3 regions of the Pelotomaculum schinkii genome follow, and region 2 is predicted to be linked to each of the others. Evidence: riboswitches for the same ligand, from Rfam matches in the RefSeq annotation. Region 2 holds a riboswitch; each other region holds the start of a gene.

Region 1 (10,754 bases), on a different contig from region 2:
CCATTTACTCATTAAGAGGAAGTTGGTTCTGGGATCCACCCTGGCGCTGTACGTGGAAAGGAAGGAACGCTTGGGCACGACATTGAGGCCCGCAAACAAGGCAATTCCGGGGTCGAAGACCATTTCCATCATATGGCTGGTCCGTTCCTTGCCTAAAAGCTTTAAGGCCAATAGTGCGCGAACAGCGTGTGCGGCGGGGATCATTCCACTTCCCGGCAGCGAAGCGGATTCTACCACTCCCTGGAGATCTATCTCGCACAACAGTGGGATGAACAGAAACAGACCAGCAAAAGCCGTCCGGAATTTGCGGGGGGAAAGATCCAATTTTCGCACATCAGCCACCGGTGCATCATCGGTTCTTTTCGCATCCGGTCGCTCATCATCCCGCCGGCGGGGGAGCCGCGCAAATCCTTCTTCACGCAGAAGGATGCTTAAGGCATTGACGCTTATCTCTGTGCCCCTTTCAGCCAGTTCCCGCTGGATGTCATATATGGAGAGGTTTTGCTTGCGCAGGCTGATTACCAGTTCCCTGATCGGGTCTCGCTTAGGGGCTGCGTGAGGGCCACGTTGTACATCTTTGAAGAAGCGGTCTTGCCGTTCCTGGTTGTGGCGGAATTCGCTGCAAAGTACGCGGAAGGCGCCAGGTGAGTATCCGAAGCGCTCAGCCACCTGATCCGATGGCAATTTCTCCACGAAATATGCGCGCAGTGCCTCGTATTGACGATGCAAAGGCTTTTCCGGCGAAAGAAAAAATTGCTGTTCAGGCGTTAGCCAATTTCCATTACTTATCATAGCAATTTTAATATGCTATAAAAATGCCAAATTGTCAAGGAGCAAAAGGGTGATTCCGTAATTTCTTATAGATAAAGGTTTAATACATCACCGACACTTGGGCGCAATATTTTTAGCATGATAGCTGTGGCATTTTAAGTAATCGATATTGCTAACACCTTTGGTGAAAAAATGCTGAAAATCATGAACACTGAATAGCTGAAACAGCCAAATCAACCATCGAAATCCAGTGCGTGGAAATCGAGGCTAGGGAAATAAAAAGAATGCACGGGAACTATATTTTCTGTTCAAGTATTTCCATAAGCCTGGATATTCGCCCATCCCAGTCATTACTTAAAGCCCAGGATTTCCTTTTTATTCGAGACGCTTCATTATCACAAATCAGTGCTTTCTCTGTAGCCTTCAAAACCTCAAGGGGGTCGTTATATAAATAAAAAAAACCATCCCCCCATAAATTTGCGAGCCTTTCAAGTTCAGGTGTTGATGTAGCCACTATCGGAAGACCAAATACCAAGTATTCATTGATTTTCGCCGGGTGCATAGCCCCGGCATACCGGTCTTGAACGTAGGGTATAAGCCCAATATCGGCAGCTCGTAAAAATCCTGCAAGATCATTGTAACTATTGCATGGTGGGTAAATATGAATATTCTTCGACGTTGGTATTTCTACACCATCAGAAAGTGGCCCCACGAGAATAATGGAACCACCTTTGAAATGTTGAGCAAGTTTTGTTATAGCCTCAACCTGTAATTTTTTATTTATGCCTCCAATATAGAGCAGCCTGGGTTGAGGTAGTTGCTCAATTTCGGTAATTAGAGCCGTGCTATTTCTTAATTCTAAGTTGAACCCATCCTCAAATAATAACGGGTTTTTTGTTGCACTATGATACTGATCCAATAAGGTGGCTGAAGCAAAAAAAGTGTAGTCTGTTAGTTTTAACATTATCTGTTCAGAAGGCCCAAGCCTGGGTTCTATATATTTGGGATCACTAACTACATCGTAAACGGTCGCACCCCAAGCGCACCTTTTCATTAATGACAGAGCAACAGGGGTGGACAAACAGGACCAAAATATAACCTCTGAGGGTTGAAGATTATTTGCATGTAAGAACTTCTTTATGTGTTTGGAAATGTAAGACTGATTATACCTAATTGCTATGGAGTTGTAAGGTAAAGGCACAGCAAGGGGTGAGAATATTTTAACGCCGGGTGGGATATCTTGGATTATTTGACCAGTACTACACTTTATACGGTGCATCACCCTTGACAAATCACTGAGTCTCGGGCTGCGCACACCTGTATTTTCAATAAACAGTACTTGCAAACCTTTCCCTGCAAGACCCGTCATCAAATGATGAACCCTTTGCTTAAGGTAATTCCAGTCTATTTGAGATAAACAGACAATTCCCTTATATAACAACATGGCACCTGCCAGTCATAGTAATTACATAACATTTCCCAGGTGATTCTTAATATTGATTATTCTACACAAATCCACATGGCTCCTGCTCATTTGTCTTATATATATATACCATTTTTATCTGTTAGAGGACTGACAAAAAAAGACTGCTATTACAAGCTGTAACGCCCATGTTTGCACAGCAATCTCAGGATACAAAATCTTTGTGATATTTAATTCTATTAGTTAAACCGCAAACCAATTCGAAATCCATCTTCAATATATACCTCTATATATTTTCAGGAATTAATGTTTGAACAATACATTCCAGTACATTTTTCAAAACCCTAATCATTGCTAGTAATATTTCGCATTAGGTATAATGTTCTCTCGGATTCTATGATTTTATCAGTTTGTTTTATTCTAAAGAATTCACTAAATTCTTTTTCAAAAGCTTCTTGGTTATAATCCGGGAATATATCTTCCCTTGTTGCTAAAAGCCTTTGCACCTGGGAATCACTTTTGGGAACAAACTCGATAATTAGGTATTCGCACATTCTGCTAAAAAAGTGAGCAATTTTAGGCAGCGGCAGATTATTTGAAATTGCCAGATGGTGAACCAGTGCAAGAGCAAAAATTGTGTGTGCTGGTCCTCTATGTAATAATGATGCTCTTTCCGTGTTTTCCCATCCAATACCGGGGGTTGGATTCGTTAAATCAAGCAGAAGCGGAAGAATGTTAGTTTCATTTTTATTTATGCATTCTAGATAATTCTTTTCAACTGCCGCCGGATCAATGTCAAATGACAACGTCGGTATTCTTTTATTTGAAGCAATGCGACTAAATAACCCGGTATTAGCGCCAAAATCCCAAACCGACGTTGGATTAATCAGTTCCAAAAATTCAGACACAAGCTTCTTCTTATGATTAATGCCTGCTGAAGAGTAGTTATTGTCATCATAGTATTCAGCCCATTCCGTACCGTACGGTTCCCATTTTAACTTTTTAACAGCCGACTCCAAATTATCAAGTATCGCTAATAAACCTATTCGGCTTATATTTTTATTTTCAACATTAATTGGTTTGTCTTCATATTTCTTTTGGGTGGAAGCATGTAAATATATATTGGATAACAAGGAAAAATTAAACCAGGATTTAAATGGAAGCACATTACAGGCCAAATCCAAAGGAATGCCGTCCATGTAAATTCGCAGCAACTGATTTAACCTGATGTCACAATAGCTCATCAGGGCAAGTGGTGCCAAAAAGTGTTGACAAAATTGTTTATAGGCTATCCAAGGTCTTCCATCTTGATACTTTTCAAACGACAGCGTATCGATCAAAACTGGTTTTCCATTCTTAAATTGAATATTATAGGCACTGCTGTCTTTTAAAGACATACCAAAATTCAATGCTGTTTTTTGAATTTGCAAAGTAGCCAGTGCTGCATTTTTTAGCTGGCTAAAACACCATTCGTAAGGATAGGATATAAATGGTATAGCTTCCGGCTTAATTATCTTATATGCTATATCGGGCATTGGGGCTTGAATGTTTGTTTCAATATGAGGAACAATTAATTCGGCCTCTACAAGGGTTTGATAGAGATTTGAAGTCATCAATAGCTCATAATGTTCCTGATAATTCTTATTTACTTGACGAAAAATCATTCCATCTTGCAAAAAAAGAAAACCACTGGGATCCCTAAATGAAGATGGGATTTTGTTAATTTCCTTTATCTTTATAGCCCCCATTCAAAATTTTTAACATCTAATGGCCTTTTCGAAAAAAAGTTTTAATCTTATTCCAATATGATTTTACAACAAAAGAAACCCCGAGCACTGCTGCTAACAAAACCTGCATAACGTAACTGCCGGTACTGGGATCAATATAAGCATAAGCAGCTTGAGGAATAGAAACTGCTAAAATAGCACCCATTACAATCAACTTTAAATATTTTTTCCCCATTATTACTCCCCCTTAATTAAATTCGCAAATTGGTTAGTAAAGCCCTAACACCATCCCATTTAACTAATAAATTTACATTGAAAAAAGTAAAAGGTGGTGCTATACGCCCCACCCTATAAAGTTCTAACCTGGCAATAACATATAGTCCAGGTGATATTATGAGTTGCATCGGCCACCCTATTCTCACTATGGGGAGAGGTGTCGGTTATAACTGACTAGTTGTTGCCAGAGCTGGATACTAAGCATGTAGTCATTGTGGAAGCTCTCTTGACATCAACAGCATTGTTAAAACCATATATTACCATATATTATTTTGTCAGGACTTCATATTTTGTATTATAACAGCTTTTAACGCATAAGTAATCCCCTAACATTTCTGTTATTAAAAAATACAGGTTTTCGAGTACTTATTTCTACCTAAACTCACACCAGTTTAATAAATTTAAAATACTTATTTCAGTCTATTGACGACTTGGTCTAATATCAAACCTACGGAGGAATTCTTTACCGTCTCCACCAATAAAGAAAAGCCCAAGAGGCTTTTCTTTATTACTCTACATAAACTGTTTCTTATCTTAAACAATTAAACAGCGGGTTCTCTGTCTTTCCCTATTAGGACTTTGCCTTTTAGGCCTTCTCAAAATCCCCCTTGCCCGCTCCGCAGACCGGACAGACCCAGTCCTCCGGCAGGTCGGCAAAGGCCGTTCCCGGCGCTATGCCGCCGTCCGGATCGCCAAGTTCCGGGTCGTAGGTGTAGCCGCAGACGGAACAGACGTATTTCTCCGATACAGGCTTTGGTTCCTTTAGCGCACTATAAGTAGGGGCGGTTTTGGGGACGCTCCCTCTTTTGATTTCATGGTAGTAGGCATAGGTCATCGGGGTACCTTCTTGTAAGACCTCCGCACCGATCACCTTGCCGATAAAGATGGTGTGGGTTCCGGCGTCAACTTCCTGCAGCACTTCCGCTTCCATGTAGGACAAGGTGTAATCCGTCACATAGGGGACACCGTTTGGAGTCAGTTTGTAATTGATCCCTTCAAACTTGTCCACATCCCGTCCGGATTTAAAGCCAAACTGGCCGATCAGGGACAAAGGCGCGTCCTGCCCGACGACTGAGACTGCAAATGTCCTGCTGTCCTTGATATACGCATGGGTCAGGTTATTTTTGTTGATACTGACGGTAACGGTGATCGGATCATAGGCTATCTGAATGGCTGTATTAGCAATCTGACCATTGATCCGGTCACCTTTTTTCGAGGTGATCACATGCACGCCGTAGGTTAATTTAAATAGAGCTTTTTCATTCATTCGACATAACTCCTTTGCAATAAATTTTTCTTTAATTACAGCAATTACAGCATTGCACCGAGCTTTCTGCCTGCTTCCCGGACTGCTTCGAGTTCGCTTTCATCCGGGTTGTACACAATATTAATAAGCTCTTCAGGCGTTTCCCAGCCCATTTCTTTGATTACCGCCGCTACTTCCTTGGCTCCCTGACCGCCCCAGCCGTAGGAGCCAAAGGCAAAGCCCAGTTTTCTCCTGGGTCTCAAGCCTTTCAGGTAGGTCATAAAAGCGCCGACTGAAGGCAGCATGCCGTTATTCAACGTGGGTGAGCCGATGAACACAGCACGGGAATGCAGCACGTCGGGGACAATCTGGGAGATGTGGTTGGTCTGCAGGCAGCGCACTGAGACAGGCACCCCGGCGCTCTCCAGGCCGTCCTGCAGCGCAAGCGCCATTTTCTGCGTGGAACCCCACATGGTGTCATACACAATCAGGGCCCTGCGCGGCGCTTCGTTGTTGGCCCACCGGCGATAAACGGGGAGCAGCTGCGGGATGTAGCTGCGCCAGATCACCCCGTGGCTGGGAGCGATCATCTCCAGCGGCAGCTGGCCCACGATGTCCAGGGCCTTGTTCACCTGGTCGCCGTAGGGATAGACAATATTGGCGTAATAACTGCCGGCTTCTTCAATAGCAATGTCCCAACCGATTTCATCGTCAAAACGCGCGGCGCTGGCGATGTGCTGACCAAAGGCGTCGTTCGGCAACAAAACCTTCTCTTCAGGGATATAGGTGACCATGTTGTCAGGCCAGTGCACCATTGGCGTATGCACGAACTTCAAGGTGCGCTTCCCGATTGTTAGTTCGTCGCCGGAGTCGACCAGGATACAATCGAACTCCTTTTTGTAATAGCGCTCAAGCCCTTTTTTGGCCCTGGGTGAGGTCACAATTTTAAGCCGGGGCATCGCCTCCAACACTTTTAGAAAACTTCCGGAGTGATCCGGTTCAATGTGGTTCACCACAAGATAATCTATTCGGGAAGGGTCTGCAACATCCTTAATCCGGGCGAGCAGTTCCTCAGCCTTGTAATGCTTGACCATATCGACCAGCACAGTCTTCTCATCTTCAATGAGGTAGGCGTTGTAGGTTGACCCCCGTGGCGTGATATAGCCGTGAAAATAGCGCAAGTCCCAGTCTATCGCGCCAACCCAGTAGATTCCGTTTTTTAATTCAACCGATTTCATGATGACCTCCTGCTGTAAAGTATCTTGCCCTACCTTAATGTTTCCCGCCGTTAACGTTGAGTCACAGGCTTCCCTGGGACATTAACAATTTCTCCTGGTTAAAAAATGCATGTCTATAACCTTCTGTTTAAAATATACCAAGAAAATTAATTGGCCCTTACAAAAAGATTAACAAACTATTAAAATGCGCAAAGAGATAAAAAACCAGGCAAGCAGGGAGCCGGAGAAAAATGGCGTATAGGGGACATATTTGTCCCCTATACGTGTAAAATAACCAATTTTTTCAAGTTAAATTTGCAAATGAATTTGTACCTGCAATTTTAGAAGCTGACCTCTTTTGAGAAAACCCGGTCAAACCAATGTGGCTCGTCAGCAATGGTCCGGTAGATCTCTTGCCAGGAATAGGTACGATAAACCAGCCCCGGCAGGACGCCCTGATTGTAAGGGGCATCCATCAGCAGCACAGGAACTCCAGCCGCGCTTACTTCTACGCTGATTTTGAGCGTGTCCTCAATCAGTACGTTCAGGTCGTTGGTAAGGCAGGCCTCTCTTTTATCATGGCTGCCCAGGAGCAGGATCTCATCGAAGGGCAGGCTGTTCTTATGCAACCAATCTCTGGTTTCCCTGCCGTATTTTTCATCCCTGGCGGAAACAATAAAAATATCGTGGCTTTTCTTGATCTGGTTGAGGTAATACGACGCCCCGGGAAGCGGCGGGGGCGAAGTCATTAAAAACCTGCCCCGGTCATGTAGAAAGCCGAGCAGCTCTTCCCCGGTAATCCCGTAGGTCCGGCATACGTCCTGCAATTGTATTTGTTGCAGGCTCTTATTCTGTTTAAAATAATCGTTAAGCTCTTTAACCCATAGGGGCAGACTGTCTGCCAGGACCCCGTCTATATCAACGCCAACCCTCATCTGGTCCCCCCACCTGCCGACAAAATTTCTTTCATCAGTATATTCTCCTGCCCCGCTGAGATTTCCTGCCTTTGTTCAACAGGCATCCAGATAAACACAGAGTAGTTCTCCATGCCGCTATTGCGGGCACAGGCAGAGGATCAAAGCTTAGCGATGTGGGTGCGATTTCAATCGCACCCGGCGCGCCAACGCCAAACTTCCGGCATCTAAACTTTTGTGCGAATGAATTCGCGCCTGCATTGGCTGGATAGTCGACAGCTAATCAGTAAGTAAACGCGACGGTCCCGATGATACCGCTCAAAGGCCTGGACCACAGCCACGGATTCGTTACATAGGTCGCGAAGAAATAAACTGCTCCGTTGGTAGGATCCCAACCGTTGAGGGCGGCTTTGGCCGCCCGAACTGAATCGGGAGTAGCCGGCCTTTCGATCCAGCCGTTCATCACCGGCTCGAACTGGTAGGTACCGGAATCGTACTGATAAATTACATCATATATTGATTTGGGAAAATTGGCGTCCCTGGTACGGTTCAAGACAACCGCTCCAACTGCCAGCTTACCGACATAAGGCTCAGCGTCAGCCTCCGCGGTAATCAACCGTGCCAGCAGGTCAACTTCCCAGGCCGAAGCCCTCGTAGTCAGACCGCCCCTGCTGACTTCACTGCTTCCCCCGTAGGAAGAGGGTATATACAAGTCCATACCCTGGTAGAGATAGTCGCTTTCCAGCCCGTTGGCCGACATGATTTCCTGGTAATTCACGCCAAACTTTGAGCCAATCTGGTAAAGAGTGTCACCCGACCGGACTATGTATGACTGGCCGCTCTCTGGAATATCGAGTTTCTGGCCTACTTCAATTAACGTACCCGTAATTCCATTGGCTTGAGCCAGGGCATCAACAGAGACTCCGTAGTTGCGGCTGATAATGTAGAGACTTTCCCCCTTGGTAACGGTATGGCTGGCGGCAAAAGCTGCGGTGGGAAGAATGAGGGCTCCGATTAAAATAAAAAAGCCCATGAGCGCACGGGTAACATTTGACATATGTGTCCCTCCTTAAGCCTCCGGGGTTAGTTTACGGGTTCGGGTTTAGAGGATACCCTACCAATTCGGTCGTCGGCAGTCGGAGGTCGGAAGCCGGATCGCTTGTGGAATTTGCTAAAGCGAATTCCTTCAAATATTGACTTTTTGACTACCGGCTGCTAACTACCTTTATGGATTCACCCATTTAAATAAGTCCCCCGTACCCCGCTATACGGGGATTCGGCGTTTTTTCAATTATACCCGCCATCACACCTGCTTGACCATGAACAAAATTTAGCAATTTGCCCACAGCTCCAACCACATTCCCAAAAAAACCCCCATTAAGGGGGTTGGATTTTTATTCAGCAGGAGCTTCTGGGACCTTCGCTCCGCAGTTGCAGCAGAATTTTGCATTTTGCGGCAGCTCTTCATGGCAGCTGGCACAGACGGGCGGCTTGGGGTTTATTTTTACGATTTGTTCGGTAATGTCGGCGATATCAGACTCCAAAGATCTGGTGCTTAGCAGGAGACGGTCTATTTCCTCTGCAAGACCTTCATCGCCCTTATACTGCAGGTAGACCAGGTTCCCCAGCGCGGTGATGTTGTTTTCCATTTCTTTTTCCAGCTTTGAAATTTCCATCTTCAATCTGGCTGTTTCGACCAGATCGCTGGACTTTTTGCCAATGGATTTCGCGCCTTCGCTGATCGACTTGGCGCCTTCGCTGACCTTTTTTAAAATTTCCACAAGACACCCTCCTTTATTTTATTTTTCAGGAACTATTCAATAAAGGCTTTGCAATTCCTTTTTGGACGCAGCAAATCTCGAACTATTTATTGTTTTTTTCCAACCACTTCTCGTAATTATCCAGTTCTCTGTTAACCGCTGCATCGGCTGCGGTGTTTTCTTCCCTGGGCACGTGCTTTAATATTATCTTCAACCCCGGCGCCGCCGCCAGGCTCTTCCACACTCTCTCGGCAATTTCCCTCAGGGCAGGTTCCTTAATCCGGTACTGCCGGTTAAACTGGCGCACTACCAGTTGGCTGTCGGCCCGGATTTCCGCTTCCAAACCATCCTGCCGCCCGGCAAGGTGAATCAAGGCCGTGACCGCCCCCTCCAGGGCGCTCCATTCAGCAAAGTTATTGGTGACCTTAGGGCCCAGAAACTTGCTTTTGGTGGCAATCAGCCCGCCTTCCCCATCCGTGATAACCATACCGGCTGCAGCGGGCCCGGGATTGCCGCGGCTGCCCCCGTCAATATTTACAAATACTTTCAACTGGCACAACACCCCGCTGGGAGATTCCTTATCGATCTATTAGTACTTCTGCTTTTTCTGAATATAGCACTGCCGGCAGTATACGGGACGGTCTTCTTTTGGTTTAAAGGGAACCTCGGTGACGCAACCGCATTCCGCACAGACGGTCTCGTAAGTTTCGCGGATGGACCTGTTCGCTGAAAACTGGCTGTACCCCCCCTTGTTGAAACCGGCTTCGCTTTTTTTATTTTTTCTGGCCAGGCGACACTCCTGGCAGCGCGAGGGGGCATGTTCAAAGCCTTTCTCGGCATAAAACTCCTGCTCGGATACTGAAAAAATAAAATTCCTACCACATTCCTTACAGGTAAGCAATTTATCTTCCAACATCAAAAAAACACTCCCTTCCCGGTTTCTCTTGCCTGTCGGAACATTACAAAATCCTAACCCTCATACCTGTATCGGGAAGAAGAGCAGAACTTTAAAAAGCCCAAGCAAGATAATTATATTATACCAACGGAGGCTTAAAAAGCAAGGGATGGAAAAGGAAGGCTCGGTCTATTGTTAATTTTAGCCAGGTGAAAGGATTGAGCCTGTAATATTGATGCTCAAATTGCGGCGGCAAAAAGAGACGCAGCTATAAATGGAGACGCCTCGCTAAGTTCATGCAACGCGGCGATAGTACCGGACAATTAAATCATCAAGCTGTTGGCTGATATCCAACAAGCTGGCGCAGACAGCATCGGAACTGAACAAGCTGTACATCTCCGATCGCAGTTCTTCAATTTCCTCAAGCAATTCTGAACAGTGCATGATCCCCACCCCTTTGACTTATTACTGGTAACTTCGCGACAGTCATTGTAGAATCCTGCATAACCAAGAAAAAACATTGAA
Region 2 (10,754 bases):
CCCGTATAAAAAGTAATGAAATGTTCGAAGAAAATTATTTCAGCCATATTTCACCAGCCTACGGTACTGCGCTTGACATGGTAAAAAGAAGTGGTATAACGGCCAGGGTCATGGGCGCCGAAAATATAGCCAAGGCTAAAACAGCCCTGCGGGTTCATACCTTGTTAATGAGCAGCAGGGAGCACAGAGACAATATTTTGAACCCTCTGCATGATACAATCGGCATTGGAGTACACAGGAGCGTGTATGGGGTTATTGCAACCCAACTCTTCCTTGGCACACTAGATAAGTAAAAGCCTGCTAATGTAACAGGCTTTTGCTTATTTGTTTTCCTTGGTAATTCAGTCGAGCCGGCCACCGACCGGAATTATTTTCTTCTTTCAGGTGAACTGGTATACCGGCAGCCCGTCCTTAGTGGCTCCGGGGAATGCGCCAACCCTAACGAATCCTTCTTCCTCCGGTTTTCCTACCGGTTGAAGCTGCTGTCCCCAATATTCATGCCCGTACTGATAGGTCTCAGGAACCGGCAGGTAGGGAGCAGCAACCGGACGGTGGTGTTTGAATTGAAAAACCCCGGGCGCTACCTCTTGAAAACGGGAGTGTTTATACGGCGCCACTGGCTCCAGAGTCTTATCCTTAACCGGCTCACCCTTTGACTGGCCAGCTTGCTTCTCTTCTTCAACTGTACGATCTGTAACTGCAATAACTTTATTTTCCTCACCAGCTGCATCTTTGCTGGGTTTTTTTTCAGGCTCATCCTGGATAACGCCTTCTTTGGACTGACTTTCCCCAGTAAACTGCTGGCGGTAATAAAAGTATGGTTTCCAGTTCACAGCCTCTCACCTCCTAAAGTATAGTATGCAAAAGTTTACCAAGAGGTAAATAGTTTAAACTAAATTCCAAAAGCTTCACCAATTTATATATACTGACATATTTATGAACTAAAAATATAATTATACGGGACTAACGGTAATCCGGTCTATTGTTAGTTCCCTAAGGAGGTTAATTTATGGAAACTGAAGGCTTAAGGCCATTCCCCCCATTTGAGACCGTTTGCATTGAAGTCCCGAAGGTATACGATTTCTGCTTTCAGGCAGAACGCCGTGAAAACGTCTGCACGCCTTTAGGTAAATGCTGTCCGCCTGAAGGCGCCACGGTCAACTGTATCATCAACTCTGCCGTTTGTTCTGAAGTTGGCAGGAGCACACCCGATCAAACAGGACGGGCAAATGTCACTTTCGCTGTAACGGTCACTTATACCCTGCAGGTCCTGGATGCCGGCGGAATGATAGTTTGCGAGTTTGAAGACCTGATGTTCAGCTTCACCAAAACTGTAGTTCTCTGCGCACCGGTTGGTACCTTTACCAACTGTGAAATTGTCAGTTCCGCATGTACCTGCCTGATTCTCGGCAACCAGATTTGCTGTACTTTCGATCTTTGCTTGGTCATCCAATCCCTGGCTATAGTCAAATTGCTTATACCAAGCTTCGGATTCTGCACGCCGGCCATGTGTGAACAGGTTTCGCCCCAACCCCCGTTCGTCTGTCCGCCTACTCTATTCCCGCCGCAGTGCAAACCGCTCTGCTAAAGAAAGGGGCCGGGCATAACCCCCTTCCCTTCCGGATTGGCATGCACGCAAGGAGGCAAAGGATGTTGCTATATCAGACGCATTTTACTGTAACGGGTCTGGGCGATTTAGAAAAAGTAAATAAGATGAAAAAGACCATTTTATGCCTAGAAGGGGTTAATAAGGTAGAAATAACAGGACTGAACAGGGTAAGTATAACCTATGACCCCACTAAAACAATACCCGGTGTATTCAGTTCTATTATGAGCAGCTTAGGTTTAAGAGCGCCAGGTGGATGAGGAAAGTGCTAGACACGGTAGTTGCCGGGTAGAAAAAGGTTTGGGCTTTTAGAAAAAGCCCTTTCTTTATTTTTCAAATAAATATTACCATCTTACTTTAATTTTCAACTTCTTATATCTATATGGAGATAAAAATATCTCATTAAACTATAGACTCATTCATCGTTTGAAAACGATTTTGTCTATATTGATCATAAAAAATATAATCTGACAGTAATAGTATTAAAAATGCCGAATCCCAGTAATATTTATACTGGGTACGGGGGAACCAATTACTTGGGGTGAATCCCATTTGCGCCATGCGTGTAATATTAGTGTGAAAGAGGACAAGCCTGCCCGTTATTTTTGGTTGAGAGTAGCCATGGGGCGCCACGACACACTAATTTGGCAAAATGGGTAGGGTATCTTTCACCGAACCCGCCAGCTAACCCCGGAGGCGCTAAGAAAGGGGCAATCCTGTTGACAAGCATCAAGCGTTTACTGTTCGTACTCGTCCCTTGTTTATTATTAATTTTGGTCGCCGTACCGGCAGCTATGGCAGCGCCATCAGATCAAGGTGAGGTAAGTTCAAACTGGGGCGATATTTATGGCTACAATGATTACTATGGTTACGGCAATCCAACCGCTACAAATGAGGCCGTACTTGCCGCGACACCAACAACTGCCGCAACGAACCCGCTTCAGTCTTATTGGAACAAGTACTATGGAACTGGATTTAACCAGAAACCGGTCACTACTACACCAACTACACCTACGACCCCAACAACTCCAACAACTCCAACAACTCCTACGACACCGACCACCCCTTCCGGGACCAGCGGATTAACAGCCGACGAGGCGCTTATGTTCGATCTGGTCAACCAGGAAAGGGTAAAAGCCGGACTGCCGGCTTTCACACTCGATCAAAAGTTGACGGAACTGGCCAGGATGAAAAGTCAGGATATGTACCAGAACAATTATTTCAGCCACACATCACCAACATATGGCTCAGCCCTAAACATGGAAAGACAAGCGGGCTATTCGGCCAGGGTCATGGGTGCGGAGAACATCGCCAAGGCGGCGACAACGACACGGGCACATGAACTCTTTATGGGCAGTGAGGGGCATAAAGCCAACATTCTCAATCCCCTCCACGACTCAATTGGTATAGGCGTCACCAAATCAGGCAGCGGGGTAGTTGTCACCCAACTGTTCAGTGGCGACTAAACAACTGACTAAGATTAAAACCTAGAAATTTTATAATCATTATTCTTCAGGATTCTTCAGGCACGCGAGAGCGTGCCTGTTTTTTTTGCTGCCTCCACAGGGAAATAGAAACGAATCATATGATACAGAATAAAATATAGTTATACCAAACAGAATAAACCCTGCCAGCTTTTGAATGAAAACAGGGCCTGGACCAAGAAAGGGGATACAATTTGATTTATTTCGATAGCGCGGCCACCTCCTGGCCGAAACCTTCTAAAGTCTGGGAAGCCATGGAGCACTGTATAAAATTCGTAGGAGCCAACCCAGGCAGGTCAGGACATCAAATGGCACTGGAGGCGGGACGCCTCGTAGATGAAGCCAGAGAACTTCTGGCCGCCCTGTTCAATATCAAGAATCCTGATCGTATTGTATTTACCATGAACGCGACGGAGGCGCTTAACCTTGCCATTAAAGGCTTGCTCAAGGAAGGCCAGCATGTAATCACCAGCTCTATGGAGCATAACTCGGTAACCAGGCCGCTCTATGTGTTACAGGGTAAAGGTGTCGAAGTCACCAAGGTTCCCTGCGCTAAAGACGGCTCGATCAGCGTCAAAGATATTGAGTCGGCTATTAAACCGAACACCGCTGCCGTAGTAATCACACACGCCTCAAACGTTACCGGGACGATAATGCCGATCGGTGAGATTGGCCAACTCACCAAGAAAAAGGGACTCTGTCTGATTGTTGACGCCGCTCAAACAGCCGGGGTTTTTGACCTGGATGTTTCATTCATGGGTATAAACCTGCTTGCTTTTCCGGGCCATAAAGGGCTGTACGGGCCTACCGGAACAGGTGGCCTTTATATCGACGAGAGGCTGGAGTTGACGCCCCTGAAAGAAGGAGGCACAGGCAGTTATTCAGAGGCGCCCGGACAACCGGAAGTATTGCCGGAGCGTTATGAAAGCGGCACGGTTAACTCGGTAGGTATTGCCGGATTGGCGGCAGGTTTAAAATTTATACGGATGGAAGGGATAGACAGGATTAGAAAACACGAGATGGACTTAACCAAGCGCTTCCTGGAGGGAGTTTCCGGACTGAAAGGTATCACGTTGTACGGACCGGAAGAGCTTTACAACCGCGCGCCTGTCGTATCATTCAGCCTGGAGGGAAAACCGTCCGGGAAAGTGGGGTATGCGCTGGACCAGCAATATAAAATAGCCTGCCGGGCAGGCCTGCACTGTGCGCCTGATGCGCACAGGACCCTGGGTACCCTGGAGCAGAGACTGGTACGCTTCAGTTTTTCCTATTTTAACACTGAAAAAGAAGTTGACTTTGCCATTCGTTCTTTGGCCGAGATTGCTGAGATACCGCCCGGGGAGTTTAACAAGGGCGAGGATAAATCTTGCGGCTGCTGAAATTTGGCGAAAAAACCGGTATCAAAAACTCGATTCTCATCGCCTTTTACCGGAGCTAAATTACGTCCCATTTTGCACAGCGGGATCCCCAGCGGCCAATTACTTTTTCATTCTCATAAATCTCAACTATCTCGCATACATTCGAGCACCCGTTACAGTCAAAGCTTCCAGTGCGATAGGGAAGACCGGTTACAGCAAATCCTTTAAAACTGGTACTATTACCTCCCGCTGTCTTTTCCTTGGCCAACTGCGCGGCTCCGATTGCACCCATTATATTAAAGTATTCGGGTATAATCACCGGCAAACCCAAGGCTGTTTCAAAGGCCGTCCTAATCCCCACATTGGCGGCAACACCGCCCTGGAACACCACCGGAGGTAATATTTCCTTGCCTTTGGCCACATTGTTAAGGTAATTGCGAACCAGCGCGTCACACAGCCCTTTAACAATGTCCGGGAGTCCATAACCCATTTGCTGTTTATGAATCATGTCCGATTCGGCAAAAACAGTGCAGCGCCCGGCAATGCGCACAGAGGCTTGGGAATTAAGAGCAAGTTCGCCAAAACTGGTAATGGGGATGTTGAGGCGGGCAGCCTGCTGATCCAGAAAGGAACCGGTTCCTGCGGCACATACTGTGTTCATGGCAAAATCAGTAACGATGCCATTCCTCATAATAATAATTTTGGAATCCTGGCCGCCTACCTCCAGTACTGCCTTGACATCCGGCACAAGCATGGAAGACGCGACGGCATGGGCGGTAATCTCATTTTTTATAACATCGGCGCCCACCATAACTCCTGCCAGGTAGCGACCGCTGCCGGTCGTACCTGCGCCGGCTATCTCAATGTCCGGCGGCACTGCCGCCGCCGCTTCTTTAAGACCTTCCTGGATAACCTCTATAGGTCTGCCCATGGTACGAAGGTAAAGGCCGGTTAGGACATCTCCGGCCTCGCTCATTACAACAATATTGATACTGACTGATCCGACATCAATACCTAAATATGCTTTCATAACAAGTCCTTCCTGTCACTGTTTAACCAGTTACACAATTTGTTCTCGCCTGCAGGAGTTTTTTCCTTCTCAGCAGGTCGGTAAATGCCTCCAACCGGGTAGACATGCCTGCTTTCCCGGTCTGCTCGTCCAGGAAAAAAGTAAGTACGGGAATATCATAATCCCTGCTGACCCTGGGCAGGATGGTGCGGGCGACAATTTCCGGGATGCAGGTAAAGGGGGCCAACTGGATCATGCCATCAAACCCGCGCTTGGCGCAAAGAATGGTGTTGCCGATTGAATCCCGGCCGTGTCCTCCTACCAGTTCAGGGAGATAGGGGGCGGCGGCTTCTTTGACGGTCATTCCTTCAGTTGTTTCATTCCAGGTGTTGTCCCTGGTCCAACCTGTGAGGAACATAGATCTTTCCACTTCAACCCCCAGATTGCCGAGTGTTTCTTCAATCTCCAGGTTGCTGGCAGGTTCCAGTAATACGTAGATTTCCCCAACAATACCGACCTTCAGTACCATACGTTGGGGGTCCTGCGGGATATTTTTCAGGGCTTCCAGAGCAGCCGCTTCAGCTTCCATAATTTGCGGCGTGGTGTAAGCCTGGTCAATCCACTCAAGCGCCTTGCGGTAGACCCTGGAGGTGTTGCCGCTGGTTAGTTCGCGCGGTCTGGTCACATGGCTCATTTTTTCTACGTTGTCCAAAGCCTGTAGTTTGCGCCAGGCCCGCTTTATATGGGAAATGATGCCCCTTATGGAAACACGCGCTTTGTTAAGCGCCAATACGTTTCTGATGAAGTTTAAAGGGTAATGGCGGGGTGGTTCAAATACTATCATTTTGATATCATGACCAATGTCTTTTAGGATCTTGTGATGAAGCATGGCGTATTCCCCTGCCCGGCAAGGGCCCACACCGCCTGTCGTGACAATGGTATCGGCGCCCATTTCAATACATTCCAGGTAGGTTCCCATCAGAATTTTTAGTGGAAAACAGGCAAATTCGGGTGAATACCGCACGCCAAGATCGAGCGTGCGCTTGCTGGGACGCGGGGGGGCCACCACTTCGTTGCCGAGGTCCTCCAGGAGCATTTTAAATGTTCGCCACGATTCACCCATTCTTGGAAAAGTTACTTTCGGCATGCAAGCGCCTCCTTCCTGCGCCTGACCATATCAACGAATGCCTCCAGGCGGGTGGTCATGCCTGCTTCTCCGGTTTGCTCATCAATCATCAGGGTCATAAAAGGAATATCACTGTGTTTTTTGGCTTCCATTTCGATTAATTTATTCAACAGGGAGTCAGGGCCGCAACCGAAGGCTGTTAAGTGCAGGACCCCGTCAATTTTGTTCTGGTTAAAAAGAAAGTGGGCCGCCTTGAGCGCCCTGTCACTGAAGGTCCAGAAAAGACGTTTTGGCAGGCTGCAGTTTTTCTGAAGGGCAAGTAAGGCCGGGTGAATATTTTCGGCCGTGATGACTTTAACCCCATACTTCCTTAACTTATCAATCAAATTCACGCTGATGAAACTGTCGTAAATAGCATAGGGATAACCAAGTACGGCAAACTTCAAACCGGACTTGGCAGAACCGTCAAAATCCGCCCCCCCGGCCTGGTTCTCCAGGAAATCCATGGCCTGAACGGGGCTCCATCCTTTTCTCAAAAGTCTGTTATAGCGGTGCAAAACCCCCACGGCTTTCAAATATGCAAGGAGTACCGATAGTATTGGCGCTCCCAGGCGCTTACCGATTTCAAGGTACGCTTTTACAACCGCAAAGCGGCCTTGTCTTGTATCCATGCGGACGTCGATAATAGGCGGTACATTCTTAATAGAATACCGGATCATATCGGGCAGGCCAAGAAATTTGGGACAGTAAACTGTCCTCCGGTTAAGGCAGACCACCCTTGGGATATAAAGGTAATCGACCTTGTCTTTAATATCCATAACATGACCGTAGAATAGTTTAACAGGTACACAGGCGTCAGCCAGCGCCTCACGAGTCCCTTGATCTAAAATATTTTTGGTGGTCCTGCCGGATGTCACTACCTGGACACCGAGTTCATTGAAAAAAGTCCGCCACATAGGGTAGTAAAGATAATATAAAAGAGCTCCCGGAATGCCAACCTTAATAGTCACACCGGTCACAGCCTCCTTAGTTGATATTGAGTTCTTATTACTATACTGGCTGCGGGGATGGGTTATGCCCGTTCCTTTTTCGTTTAAAATTCTATATGTCTAGGGAAATTCCTCCAGCAAAAATCAACAAAAAATGAGCCTTGACAACTAAAAAGGCCGCCACTGCCGGGCGGCCCTTTTGTTTTTTTATTGTATTTTAACCCGGTGCATTTTCTTTTGACCTCTTTCAGTCTTAGGCATCCGGATCTCCAACAGTCCGTTGTGATAGTTGGCCAGGGTTTCTTCGGGTTTTACCTCCGCCGGCAAGGGCAGCATCCTGCTAAAAGTACCATAGTATCTCTCAGAGTGGAAGATGTTATCTTCCTCAACTTCTTTAAATCTTTTCAACTCGCCTTTTAGGCTCAGTGTGTCAGGAGTTACCGCGACTTCAATATCATCCTTGGACTCAATACCGGGTAGTTCAGCTGTTGCAACAACCTCCTGATCTGTCTGGTAAAGGTCAACTCTCGGTCCAAACTGTTCGGTACCAGTCATAAGACCCCGTCTTAAAAAATTGTGATCAAAAATTTTGTTCATCTGGTTACGCAAATTGCTGATTTCCCCAAAAGGATCCCAACGTACTATACTCATTTTTTCACCCCCGGATTAATGTTTTAAATTAATATTTTGCAAATTGCTTATATTTATACCTGTATGAATGCTCGGCGCCATATAGATATTTTGATATTGAGGAACGTCTTTGCGGAGTATATTGGCAGGCATGGCAGGATAATGATACCAGTGAGGCGAATAAGTAGGAGCAAAACAATTGTGTACTGGAGTGATTATGATAAGCGATCTTACCGAAAAAGTTCTTCGCTCGAATATAATATACCGTGGTAGAATTCTAAACCTCAGGGTTGATACAGTAGAATTACCCGACGGTCGTACGGCAAAAAGGGAGATTGTGGAACACACGGGGGCCGTGATCATCGTCCCGGTAAAACAGGATGGTCAGCTGCTTCTGGTAAGACAATACAGATCCGCTACCGGCAGGACCGCCCTGGAACTACCGGCTGGGAATATCGAACCGGGAGAAGAATTGGAGTCAGCAGCCCTGCGGGAACTACAAGAGGAAACAGGTTACAAAGCTAAAGAGTTAGTCAGGTTGTGCAGCTTTTTCAGTACTCCCGGTTTCTCTGATGAGGAATTGCACCTATTCTTTGCATCAGGCTTGACCCTTCTAAACCAAAACCTTGATGACGACGAATTTGTTGAGGTGTTAACGGTACCCTGGGAAAATGCAATTCAGATGATCTGGTCGGGTGAAATCTGTGACGCCGCGTCAGTGGCCGGTATTCTGGCCGTGGACAGCTATATGAAAAACCGGCTGTGAGCAAAATGCTCCGCCGGTTTTATGGTCAAACTAGCTAAAAATCATTCTTCGCATGATCTTATTCAAAAACAAATTCCTTGCCGGACAAGCGGGCAGTACGGCAGTAACCGGCATGCTGTCCGGTAAGGTCGGGAGTAAACCTCTTGCCCGCAATGCTCAATACCGTTGGAGACAGCCGCATGGCCACCACCTTGGCGGAGCTGTTTCCATCAATACCTGCATGGATTACCCCCCGGCAGTTCCCCAACACCAGCACGTTGCCGCCTGCCATCACCTCTGCGCCAGGGTGGATATCGCCCAGTACAACGACATGTCCCGCATAAACGATACGCTGTCCCGAACGCAGTGAACGCCTGACCATGAGCGCTGCTTCACCATCACCAACCGGCGAAGGAATTGCGCTCTGGCTCTGGTACGGCCGGGCCGCTTTAGAGCGTGTCACAACACTGCCGTCAGGGTTGGGGACCATTCCGTATTGCCGGCAGATATCCTCAAGCTCATCCTTTTGGCTGGTGGGGATTTTTTGGTGCATGTCAGCTATGGAAAACTTGGCGCCGCTAAAAAACCCCCTGGCCGACTCCATCTTTGAGCGCAGTGTATTTTTGATATCTTCAAATTCCCGGCTTGGGTCAAGGACAATTACCAAGCCGTTCCTTGTTCCTTTAAAACTAACCATTTGACTGCCCAAAGGTAACCGCCTCTTTCCACAATTTTCTCAACACCTTGTTTTAATTCGATTTTGCTTGACTTAATCCTTTAAAATTCAGAAATATTATCAATAAAAAAATCGCACCCTGCATAAAAAGATCACTTTTGCGGCAATCTCAATTTAAGTGCACTTAATTGTCCCTTGTGCCCGGCAAAAACAAATGGATCAATAGCGCTACATAGCTGGTAGTAACTGGTTCACAATTGATTTTGTGGCTGACTATAATGTTTAGTGTCAAATTTAAGCTTATTTTGCGGGAGGTACTAATATGTCCGAATGGAGGAAGGACCCCATCGTTGACCGGTGGGTTGTCATCGCCACAGAACGCTCCAAACGCCCTTCCAACTACAAAGAGATCAGGGATGAAAAGAGTTCTAACGAATGCCCTTTATGTGAAGGCCACGAAAAAGAGACCCCTCCGGAAATAATCGCATATCGCGAACAGGGAACCGGCAGGGACACTCCCGGCTGGTGGATGCGGGTAGTGCCAAACAAGTTTCCCGCAGTTGACATCGAGGGCCAACCCTACCTGCAGGAACGCGGTGTTTACCAGTTCATGCGCGGGGTGGGCGCGCATGAGGTTATCGTTGAGTCAACCAAACATGAGCCCGGGCTTGATACGCAATCAGTGAAACAGGTGGAGGAGGTTGTCTGGGGCTGGCGTGATCGATCCCTGGATCTTCGCAAAGACCAAAGGTTGAAATATATTCAAATATTTAAAAACACCGGCCCCACGGCCGGCGCTTCACTGGAACACACCCATTCGCAGCTGATTGCGACACCTCAGATACCAAGCGAGGTCAATGCGGAAATAACCGGGATGAATGAATACCATAACCGCCATGGCAGATGCGCGCTGTGCGATATCATCGCGCAGGAGTTGAGGGAAGGGGAAAGACTGGTTGCTGAGAACCGGCATTTTGTCTGCTTTGCGCCTTTTGCTTCACGTTTTCCCTTTGAAACCTGGATTGTCCCTACTGAACACCAGTCCGATTTCGGGCAGATCAGAGCACAACAGGTGCAGGACCTGGCGGCTATGCTCAGGTCTGTTGTTCGCAAAATGACCTTGATGATTAA
Region 3 (10,754 bases), 320 kb from region 2:
GGAGCCTGGAAACCTAAAGCGTTTAAAACAACTACCAGGTGAAGACCTGTCATGAAGATCACCAGTACCGCTTTGATGACCCGGTAAGCCCCGGCAAATTTTTCGTAGTTCTGACGGCTTGGATCGATTAAAGGGAGGAGCAGCATACCCAGATAAATACCCGCAGTTAGCAGGGGGATGCCAAAGGCTCCCCAGCAGCGGGAGGAATAGCCGTCCACCTCACCCCTGTAGTTCCAGTGGCTGGCCACCCGCTCCGGCAGCTGCGGGTATACCACCGCCCCAAGGACTAGAGCCGCTACAATCAACAGCCATAACGGCCATTCCGACAAAAATATTTTAAAGGTATCCGGTAAACGTTTATTATTTCTATTCACTGGCTCCACCTACCTTTCTATTTAACAGATCTGAAAACCAGCCCATTACCTCCTGGAAGACTGTCATATTCAGGGAATAGTAAATAAACTGGCCGTGTCGCTCATCCAGTACCAGTCCAGACTGCTTTAACAGGTTAAGGTGGTGCGATATGCTTGGTTTGGATATGTCGAACTCATCGGCTATTTCGCCGGCGGTCAAATCACGTTCCCTTAAAAGCTTCAATATCTTACGGCGCGTTGGGTCGGCCAAGGCTTTAAAAGTAAGGCCAACCATAAGATATCCCTCCCAGCTAATTTGATATTTAGGTAATTATCTAAATATATTATAATTCACCTGCCACCATGAGTCAATATTCCTCTGGCCCTTTCGAAAACAATAAAGGTCTAATCCGTTATCCTGATACCTGCATGAAACGAGCAACGTGAAAGTGGTATTTGTTTTTTCCCGAACTCTAAAATAGCATTAGAATAGTAGGTAAGATAGCGTTGTATATCGAATTCATATTCATAACGGTCTTTTATGTTTGGAGGCATTATTATTGGAGACAAAAAAAAGCCATATTGCTTTGATTCAATGGAAAAGCTTTCGTTTAAAAATATTTTTTGAGGGAATTTTGGTCGGTTTATTCGCTGGTATACTGGTCGTGGCGTTTAGGTACCTCTTGGAAAAAGCCGAATTATTGCGCGAACATATCTATACTGTTTTAGAGGTAAACGGCTCTGGGGTCACTTTTTTATGGTTTATTGCGCTAATAATGGTGTCTGTCTGCCTGGGTTTTATTTCCCATATAGTCCCTATGGCCAGCGGAAGCGGCATACCACAGGTAAAAGGTATTATCCTGGGTCACTTCAAGATGGGCTGGCTAAAAATAATCATAGGGAAATTTCTTGGCGGAGTTCTTGCTATTGGTTCAGGCATGTCGCTGGGACGTGAGGGTCCCTCCATCCAATTGGGAGCTATGGCGGGTCAAGGCGTCAGCCGCCTTTTAGGCAGGTTAAGAATAGAGGAAAAGTATTTAATTACAAGCGGCGCCAGCGCTGGTTTAGCAGCAGCTTTTAATGCGCCGCTCGCTGGAGTAATCTTTGCGCTTGAAGAATTGCACAAAAACTTTTCCCCGGCTGTCTTGATGTCGGCTATGGCAGCATCGCTAACAGCCGATTTAATAACCCAACAAGTCTTCGGCCAAAAACCTGTCTTTAACTTCCATGATCTCGTTGTGTTACCGCATAATTACTACATTTATGTTGTTGGTCTTGGTGTCATCTGCGGGTTTTTGGGCTTTCTCTTTAACCGGACGCTGACAAAGACAATGGATAGTTACAATAAGATCACCTGGCTGCCAAAAACGTTTATGTCGGCGCCAGCCTTAATACTCGGTGGAATATTGGGCTTTTTCCTGCCTGAAGTTCTGGGGGGAGGAAACAAACTCATCGACTCTGTTGGACAGGCCAGCTATGGGATCGCTATTTTATTAATATTTTTTACTGTTAAATTTATATATACCATGATCAGCTACGGTTCCGGCGTACCGGGAGGAATATTCATGCCGATGCTGGTTATCGGAGCGCTGGCCGGAGCTATATATGGCAATATGCTCATAGTCTATTTTCATATTGATCAACATTTCTTTAATAATTTTGTTGTTTTGGCCATGGCTGCTTATTTCACCGCCATTGTCAAGGCGCCGGTGACCGGCAGTATTCTAATTACTGAAATGACAGGTTCTTTTGACCATTTATTAGCGCTAATCATCGTTTCGGTAACTGCCTATATGGTTAGTGATATCTTAAAAACCGCGCCAATATATGAAACATTATTGGCGCGGTCGCTGGTTAAAAAGAATCACAATATTTACTCCGGTTGGGACAATAAGACCCTGATTGAAGTTGCCGTATGTCTTGGTTCAAAGCTGGAAGGCAAAAGAATAATGGATATCGCCTGGCCGCCTCACTGCCTGCTGATAAGTATTAAGCGGGGCGAAGCCGAAATTATCCCCAGGGGAAATACAAAAATCATAGTCGGTGATTATCTATTCGCGCTTGCCAATGAAAATGAATCGGCAGATATAAAAGAAGCATTGTCTCTCATGGCAGGGACCGCTCAAACCATGGAATAGATAACAATACCGTGCCAGGCGGGTGTAATCATTTATTCTCCTTCGGGCAGGCAACGGTAGTCCAGCAACCTGTTTTCCCACGTACGCATCCTTACCTTACCGTCTCCTTGGTTCAGTATATAAGGAGGCATAACAGGAGTTTTTCCGTAACCGTTGGGGGCATTGATAATGTATGTCGGGACGGCCAAACCGGAAGTATAGCCGCGCAGTTTTTCCATAACTGCAATACCCTCGTCCACAGACGTAATAAAATGGCGTGTACCCTTTACCGCTTTAGCTTGAAAAATATAATAGGGCTTGACCCTTATCTTCAAAAGTTCCTGGTTAAGTTTTTTCATAACGTGCGGGTCGTTGTTTATTCCTTTTAAAAGAACCGCCTGATTCCCTAAAACCACACCGGCTTCAACTAGTCTATCGCAGGCCTGCTTGCTCTCCGGTGTAATCTCCCGTGGATGGTTAAACTGCGTATTAATATAAATTGGGGGATGTTTCTTAAGAACCTCACATAACTCCGGTGTGATTCGCTGCGGCAAAGTGACAATGGTCCTGGTGCCCAGACGCTTTATTTCCACATGCTTGATATTATCCAGTTCACCCAGCAGCCAGTCTATCTTTCTGTCGCTTAGAAGCAGCGCGTCGCCGCCTGTGATCAGGACATCGCGAATTTCCTTGTTTTCCCGGATATAGTCCAACGCAGCCATTAGATTCTGATGTGGCTTGTGTTGATCCACCTCGCCGATATTCCTGCGCCTCTGGCAATGGCGGCAGTACATGGCGCACTGGTTGGTAACGTTGATAATCAACCGGTCCGGATAGCGCCTGGTGACGCACGGCGCTGGGGAAGTGAATTCCTCGGCCATGGGATCGACATAACCGGTACTGTCCATCTCATCGATAGAAGGTACCGATTGCATGCGGATCGGGTCGTGGCTGCAGTCTCCTTCCATCAGCGAGGCATAGTAAGGTGATATTGCCCATCGATAACGCATCCCCACTCTTCTAATATGAGTGCACTGTTCATCATTAAAGCCAAATAGCCGGGCTAGCGTAAATACATCTTTGATCCGGTTGGCCATCTGCCAGCGCCAGTCATGCCAGTTTTCTTCGCTGGCGTCGAAATAACCGAGCTGCCTTTCCTTGTTAAAATTAATCATTTCCTGCATATCAAAACCGGTCTTTATTTCATCTTTTTTTTCCAGATAATCATTAATTCTCTTTTTTAAATCATCCGCCCGTTTAAGCGCAATAGCCTGTTTTTCTTCGTTCGTAAATTCGAATTTCTCAATAGAAGGTATGGACATCACAAGTATCTCCTTTCAAATTTTATTTGTAATGCAAGAAATAAAGTGCAGAAAACCCCCGGAGCATACGTCCGGGGGTTAAAAGAGGTCAAGCAAGTCAAAGGCTGGTTGTAGACCGCCTGTTTCCTCCCTTTCAACGCTTACGAAGTTAGCTGACGGATTCGGGCCGAAAGAGTAGCCCTACGATGCCGACAACACGTTGGAGTCTGGTCGAGCACCGATTCACCCCGTAAATTGGTTCCCCCGCTTCTTTTTATGAAGAATTAAGCGAATTAGGAGCAATATTAAATTCAAGATATACTGACAACAGACAACTTATATCATTCAATAAGGTTGCCTGTTGTCAGTATATCATAATAAATTTTCCAGGTCAATCTTATATTGACGTTCTTATATTGACGTTCTATTAATAATTAACCCCAGTGGTGCAATCAAGGCTGATATAATCACCATGGAACTATAAGAAATAGTTGCTGCTCCCCCAAAAAAATTATATTATTGCAGCTATTCCCCAAACTCCATACATGCCTCCCGGTCATAAGTTCCGAACCGGCATTGATACAATGAAGGAGTCTTAATAACTGTTAGACATGCTCTGAATTATACATACCCTCCTTTGTAAAAGCCAGGCGCCATCATAAATTTGGGAATCTTTTGTTTAATCAGGCGATTTGCTATATTGACCAAGTAATCTAACTATGATATCATAAAACAACCAACAACTTGATTATATTAATAAAGTTGTCTGTTATTGTGTGTCACGCTAACTATTTTTCCCCATTGCAAGTCAAAGTAAGGTGAAATTCATAAAATTTTAGAATGTAATCGGGATATCCCCTGGTTATTTAAAGCTTATATCAAGTCAAGGCAGAATAGGTTAGCAAAACAAGCTAAAGCCAGTTTGCCAAAGTCCCAGGGATATTCCTGGGTTTTATGTTTTAAGATGCAAGTTTAAGGAGGTGGACAAGAGGACCAGCTTATAGAAAAAAATTATTATGGGAGGCGAAATCATTTTATGATACGGAAAACCCTGTTACACGCGATTCTGGTGGCCATGCTGGTATTCGCCGTGGCCGGCTGCGGCGGATCTAAAGAAAGCGAAAATCCAACTACCGGCGAGCAGGTTAAAGAAACATTCAGTTGGTCCTGTTCCGGCCAATACCGCCCGTTTAACTATTATGACGAAGGCAATAACCTGACCGGCTTCGACGTGGAAATCGGCAAAGCCCTGGCTGAAAAAATGGGCCTGGAGCCAACACCTGTTACGGCGCCATGGGACAGCCTGATTAACGGACTGCAGGCCAAGCGGTATGACGCCATTCTAGGCAGTATGACTATAACCGAGGATAGAAAGCAACAGGTCGATTTCTCAGACCCCTATTACGTTTCCGGAGGCCAGCTCTTTGTCTATAAGGAATCTGGGATAAAAAGCGTAGCAGACCTAAAGAAAGATACCAAGATCGGCGTGCTCACCACGAGTACTTATGACGAAGAAGCAAGAAAATATTCACAAAATATTATTAACTACTCAAGTGACGAGACTGCTCTGCGTGACCTTGACGCCGGCCGCTTGCAGGCTGTCATCACCGACCGCTTTGTCGGCAAACTTGCCATAGATGAGACCGGACTGAAAAACATCGAAATGGTCGGAGACCTCCTGTTCGTGGAGGAAATCGGTATTGCCTTCCGCCAGGAGGATGACACTTTGAGGGAAAAAGTAAACAATGCCCTTAAGGAAATTAAGCAAGACGGTACTTATCTGGAAATCAGTAAAAAGTATTTTGATCAAGACATCAGTAAATAAAAGGTTAGACAACCTTTTATTCTTATATTGCCGGCATGCTATTCATACTAGAGGGAGGGGACACGCCCAGGCGGGTTCCCCTTCCCTAGAAAGTTGGGGGGTGTTGACTTGCATTTCTTATCCGATCTGATAACCTACGGACCGTTTTTTTTCAAGGCCATGCAGGTTACGGTACTGCTGACAGCCGCTTCAATAACTATAGGTATGGCCATCGGTCTGTTGTTTGCCCTCCTCAAAATTTCCAAGCGAAAATTATTTAACCGTATTGCGGATATTTATATAGGTTTAATCAGGGGTACACCTCTAATTGTACAGCTTTTCTTCGTTTATTTTGGCCTGGCTGAGATTGTGGACTTCGGCCAGTTTTGGTCGGCCTCAATTGCCCTGGCGGTTCACAGCGGCGCTTACATTGCGGAAATATTCCGGGCCGGCATACAGTCCATAGATCGCGGCCAGATGGAAGCGGCTCGCTCACTGGGTATGAGTTATCCGCTCGCCATGCGCCGGATCATCCTGCCTCAGGCATTTAAGCGCGTTATCCCACCACTTGGCAATCAGTTTATCATTGGGCTCAAAGACTCCTCTCTGGCAGCCTTTATCGCCATGGATGAACTATTTCACCTGGCACAGAGGTTTGCAGCTTCTACCTTCCGTTCAATGGAATTTTATGCCATGGGTGGTCTCTACTACCTGTTTCTGATTACTATTTTCACTTTAGCTGTTAATGCCCTTGAACGGCGTCTTAAAGTAGATGAAATTTAAAGGAGGTGTTTTATTTGATAAAAATTAAAAACCTCAACAAACATTTTGGCTCCCTGCATGTACTACGTGACATTGACCTCAATGTGGGGAAAAGCGATGTGGTTGTTATCATCGGCGCCAGTGGCTCGGGAAAAAGCACTCTATTGCGCTGTATTAATCTCCTTGAGGAACCCAGCAGCGGAGAAATATGGATTGAAGGAAATATAGTGGACCGTCGCAAAAAAAACCGACTTAACATCCTGCGCCGGGATGTAGGGATGGTCTTTCAGCACTTTAACCTGTTTCCCCATTTTACCGTGCTTGGTAATATTACCGAAGCGCCTGTGCAAGTCCGCCAAGTGGATAAACAGCAAGCATATGAGAGCGCCATGGCATTGCTGGAAAAAGTAGGCTTGACTGATAAGGCCCATGCCTACCCATCTCAACTGTCAGGCGGCCAGAAACAGCGGGTGGCTATTGCCCGGGCCCTGGCTATGAAACCCAAGGTTATGCTGTTTGACGAACCGACTTCGGCCCTTGACCCCGAACTGGTGGGAGAGGTATTGGCGGTGATGAAGCAGCTTGCCGCCGAGGGCATGACCATGATTGTGGTATCCCATGAAATGGCCTTTGCCAGGGAGGTAGGCGATTGGTTGGTTTACATGGATGAAGGTAAAATTGTGGAAGTCGGGCGCCCGGAACAGATTTTCGAGGAACCCCGTCACGAACGGACAAAAACTTTCTTAAGCAGGGTTAGAGAACCGAACAATTTTAGGAAGAGAGAGCCCCGGCTTTTCACTCCCCGGACAGGTAAAGGAGAAAACCGGGGACTGGCCACAGACGCAGTTTAATGCAGACGGGACAATTCCGGGTATCATCACCACCAGGAATTGTCCCATCTATTCACAACCTGGACTTTCATGTATATTAAGACAAAACAACTGCACGTATTATGGTAAGCTGCCTAAAGAAAGCGTCACTGACCATAATCTCCTAATTCTGGTCAGTGACACCACAGAGATCTGCTGCTTTCCGAAAACACTACCCCACAGTAATGACCTTGCCCGGTTCAATAAGTCGACTGTTGATATCGTACATATTGGAGACCACTCCAACGGCCAGCTTTTCTTTCAGCTTGTAATAATTCAGGCAGGTACCGCAGACCAGTATTTCCGTCCCCGCAAGAGCCAGCTTTTGCATTTGTTCCAACACCGGTGAGCCTTCCAAAGCCAGGTACACTCCGGTATTAAGAAGAAGCAGCGCTTTGGCTGACTTTTGTTCAGCGAGCGTAACCATCAGGCTTTTCATCAGGACTTCACCCAGGTCGGGTGAACCCTGACCAATGGCGTTGCTTGTTATAAAGTACACCGCCCTGCCTTCTTCAACCTCCGCCACGACTTTCTTAGCGGGGTCCGTAGCGGGGACCTCCCCTCCTGTTCCACCGATGATCAGGTGGTAGGCGCCGTCCTTCTCCTCGACCTCTACGCTGCGTCCGGCATTCCCGGCAAAACGGGAAACATTTTCCCTGGCAGCGTCATTATCGACGATTACAAGAAGGGGCTCCACCCCTACTTCTTCCAATGCCTTTTTGGTGTTAATCACTGGAGCGGGGCAGGCCAACCCCCGGCAGTCAAGCACCTTCACGGTCATAGAATCTCTTCCTTTGCTTAATATATTAGATTATATGGAAGAATTCAGGACTTGCAATAAAATACCTTCATTATTTTAATAGAAAATATTTATCATTAGACCGTGTGAAATGTAAATTTATTATGACCTCTGGCTTGCCGTTTTCAAGATAGCCTCCAGCTCTGGAGCTGCGAAGATATGCGTACGGCCGCAAAAGTGACAGCGAACCTCGGCCTGCCCCTGTTCTTGTAAAATTTTTTGGATCTCCTGTTGGCCCATGGCGACAAGAATATCTCCAATTCTTTCATGCGAACACCTGCATTTGAAACTCAAGGGGACTCTTTCCAGGTAATGTACCTTTAGTCCCCCGACAGCTTCAGCAACAATTTCCTCGGGGGGCAAGCCACGGGCAACCAGGGTGCTGACCGGCGTCAGCTGGCTGATGCTTTTTTCCAACAGGGTCAAGACCTCCTCCTCCGCTCCTGGAAAAAGCTGTACAATCAAACCACCGGAAGCTCTAACACCGCCGTCAGGGGCTACCAGTACCCCGAGCGCCACTGCTGAAGGGGTTTGTTCGGAAACTAAAAGGTACTGGGCAATGTCCTCGCCGATTTCGCCGGAGACAAGCTCCACACTCCCGGTAAAGGGTTCCTTTAATCCCAGGTCCTTGGTAACGTATAAAACGCCTTTCCCGACCGCTGCCCCCACCGGCAGCTTCCCGCCGGCTGCATGCTCAAGGTCGGTATGGGGTTCCTGGACATAACCCCTGACTTCACCGGCTGCGTTCGCGGTTACTATAATTGCTCCAAGCGGCCCGTCCCCGAAGATACGCAGGGTAATAAGGTCCTCGCCCTTTAGGTTCGCACCCAGCAGCAGGCCGGCTGTCAACGACCGGCCCAGGGCGGCGCTGGTCACTGGCCAGGTATCATGCCTCTTTCTTGCTTCTTCAACCAGATGAGTGGTAGTCGCGGCAAAAACCCGGAACTTGCCGTCTTCCCCGACTCCCCGTACCAGATAATCCTCCATACCATACTCCTTTATTTTGCCGTTCTATGCTGACTCTTTCGTGTATACTTTCACCATTTTACCATGAACCTACTAACATCATACATAGCTTGCTGATTTTTTGAGAAAATAACAGCAGAATAATGCCAGGGAGGTAACCTGAGTGGCAGAAAATCAGGAAATGTCAAATAAGCTTGACGAAAGGTTCCAGCACAGCGCGCCCAGGCGAGATCTTATGGAAAAAGGAGCCATTCTGCAGCGGGACGGCTCCTACGCCATCGCTCCCCATATCCCCGGGGGAGTAATCACCGACCCCGAATTGCTGATTAGAATCGCCAACGTAGCAAAAAAATATAACTGCCCGGCCTTAAAAGTCACGTCTTCCCAGAGAATAGCCATCGTTGGACTAAAAGAGGAAGATATAGATGCAGCCTGGCAGGACCTGGGTATTGTCCCGGGAGCCGCCATCGGGCTTTGCGTCCGCAGCGTCAAGTTCTGCCCCGGGACCACCTTCTGCAAGCGGGGTCAGCAGGACTCGGTAGGTCTCGGCAGCGAGATTGACAACCGCTACCACGGTATGACCCTGCCCTCCAAGTTCAAAATCAGTGTGAGCGGCTGCCCCAACAAATGCATGGACTCCATGGTGATTGACTTTGGGGTGGTGGGTATGCCCAAGGGCTTTACCATTTATGTAGGGGGAAACGGCGGACTCGACCCGCGCTTTGGCCAAAAGCTGATTGAGAGCCAGACCAGCCAGCAGGTGCTGGCCTTACTTGACCGCACGATTGATGTATATAAGAAAGAAGCCCGCACCAACGAGCGCCTGGGCCGGTTTATCGACCGAATCGGCTTTGACCGTTTCCGCGAAAAAGTTTTGGAAGAATCGCTGGTCCATTAAAAGCAAAAAACCCGCAGGTTTGACCTGCGGGTTCCATTTATACCGGCTTATTCCGCTAGTTCTTGGCCACCAGGACCATGCGCTTGGCGTGGTGAATGACGTAATTGGATACACTGCCCAGGAATAACCTGTCCAGGATGCCCCGGTTATTAGAGCCTATAGCGATAAGATCAGCCTTAATCTCTTCAGCGTACCAAACCAAGGTTTTGCCGGGATTTCCTTCCAAAACCTTGGTAGTCACGGCAAGCCCTTCCTCCTTTACCCTGATGGCAGCCTGTTCCTGTAACTTTTCAAAATACAGACGGGTATTATCGTAAAAGAACTTGGTAATCGAGATATTATCAGGAGGCAGCATATCGGGAGAAGATATATAGAGAGGTATATCCAATACTGATACAATAAAGATTTCCGCTTTGTTATTTCTGGCCATCTCAATTGCAGTTTCAAGAGCTTTTTGTGAAAGTGCACCGTCGTCATAACCGACCAATATCCTTTGAATCATAAGCAATGCCTCCTTTGAGATAGCTGCTGGTTAACTATTATCTAAGCAAAGAAGGAATTCCGCTTATTTAAGGGACATTCCTTCTTTTAAAGTTAAAATATTTTTTGATTTTCGAAGCTGATTAATCGGATATAGCGGTTAGAAGTTAACCCATGCTTTCGATAAGTTGCGGCTTCACAGGCGGCAGAACGGAATCAAGAATCTCATCAACCTGCACATCAAATTTCCACTTGTCTACAAATTGACCTTTTATATTTTTATCAAGAAGTTTTCCCAGAGCAATTTTAAACCATGGCGTATATATTGCCGGGTTTTTTTTAATATCTTCCCTTAAAATATCCTCTGAAATCCACTTGTAATCAGCTACCTCTGTTACATTTATT

What was found. A riboswitch is a leader RNA that binds a small molecule or an ion and turns the genes downstream of it on or off. The one in region 2 is predicted to bind cyclic di-AMP.
Region 1: it holds a riboswitch for cyclic di-AMP, as region 2 does, so the genes downstream of both, Psch_RS16560 (LysM peptidoglycan-binding domain-containing protein) here and Psch_RS01780 (CAP domain-containing protein) in region 2, are expected to answer to the same signal.
Region 3: it holds a riboswitch for cyclic di-AMP, as region 2 does, so the genes downstream of both, eam (glutamate 2,3-aminomutase) here and Psch_RS01780 (CAP domain-containing protein) in region 2, are expected to answer to the same signal.

What each region holds. Positions count from the first base shown of each region.
Region 1 covers NZ_QFGA01000003.1:92,143-102,896, reverse strand. Annotated here, with positions in the region: gene Psch_RS16595 (hypothetical protein) at 1-684, opposite strand, end outside; gene Psch_RS16590 (glycosyltransferase family protein) at 1,067-2,143, opposite strand; gene Psch_RS16585 (class I SAM-dependent methyltransferase) at 2,539-3,942, opposite strand; gene Psch_RS16580 (hypothetical protein) at 3,959-4,156, opposite strand; gene rd (rubredoxin) at 4,784-5,464, opposite strand; gene Psch_RS16570 (FprA family A-type flavoprotein) at 5,509-6,681, opposite strand; gene Psch_RS16565 (5' nucleotidase, NT5C type) at 7,002-7,595, opposite strand; gene Psch_RS16560 (LysM peptidoglycan-binding domain-containing protein) at 7,858-8,631, opposite strand; cyclic di-AMP (ydaO/yuaA leader) riboswitch at 8,633-8,866, opposite strand; gene Psch_RS16555 (zinc ribbon domain-containing protein) at 8,969-9,355, opposite strand; gene Psch_RS16550 (ribonuclease HI family protein) at 9,438-9,884, opposite strand; gene Psch_RS16545 (zinc-ribbon domain containing protein) at 9,924-10,250, opposite strand; gene Psch_RS16540 (aspartyl-phosphate phosphatase Spo0E family protein) at 10,524-10,673, opposite strand.
Region 2 covers NZ_QFGA01000001.1:357,949-368,702, forward strand. Annotated here, with positions in the region: gene Psch_RS01760 (CAP domain-containing protein) at 1-293, shown strand, start outside; gene Psch_RS01765 (hypothetical protein) at 381-833, opposite strand; gene Psch_RS01770 (hypothetical protein) at 1,010-1,588, shown strand; gene Psch_RS01775 (hypothetical protein) at 1,651-1,866, shown strand; cyclic di-AMP (ydaO/yuaA leader) riboswitch at 2,086-2,319, shown strand; gene Psch_RS01780 (CAP domain-containing protein) at 2,326-3,072, shown strand; gene Psch_RS01785 (aminotransferase class V-fold PLP-dependent enzyme) at 3,285-4,469, shown strand; gene Psch_RS01790 (acyl-CoA dehydratase activase) at 4,525-5,478, opposite strand; gene Psch_RS01795 (acyl-CoA dehydratase activase-related protein) at 5,501-6,604, opposite strand; gene Psch_RS01800 (acyl-CoA dehydratase activase-related protein) at 6,592-7,593, opposite strand; gene Psch_RS01805 (Hsp20/alpha crystallin family protein) at 7,780-8,223, opposite strand; gene Psch_RS01810 (NUDIX domain-containing protein) at 8,420-8,968, shown strand; gene minC (septum site-determining protein MinC) at 9,027-9,656, opposite strand; gene galT (galactose-1-phosphate uridylyltransferase) at 9,946-10,754, shown strand, end outside.
Region 3 covers NZ_QFGA01000001.1:681,343-692,096, forward strand. Annotated here, with positions in the region: gene Psch_RS03285 (SdpI family protein) at 1-374, opposite strand, end outside; gene Psch_RS03290 (autorepressor SdpR family transcription factor) at 367-648, opposite strand; gene Psch_RS03295 (ClC family H(+)/Cl(-) exchange transporter) at 914-2,491, shown strand; gene eam (glutamate 2,3-aminomutase) at 2,524-3,792, opposite strand; cyclic di-AMP (ydaO/yuaA leader) riboswitch at 3,914-4,072, opposite strand; gene Psch_RS03305 (ABC transporter substrate-binding protein) at 4,808-5,596, shown strand; gene Psch_RS03310 (amino acid ABC transporter permease) at 5,705-6,358, shown strand; gene Psch_RS03315 (amino acid ABC transporter ATP-binding protein) at 6,373-7,188, shown strand; gene yedF (sulfurtransferase-like selenium metabolism protein YedF) at 7,379-7,987, opposite strand; gene hslO (Hsp33 family molecular chaperone HslO) at 8,108-8,992, opposite strand; gene Psch_RS03330 (nitrite/sulfite reductase domain-containing protein) at 9,135-9,869, shown strand; gene Psch_RS03335 (universal stress protein) at 9,925-10,371, opposite strand; gene idi (isopentenyl-diphosphate Delta-isomerase) at 10,517-10,754, opposite strand, start outside.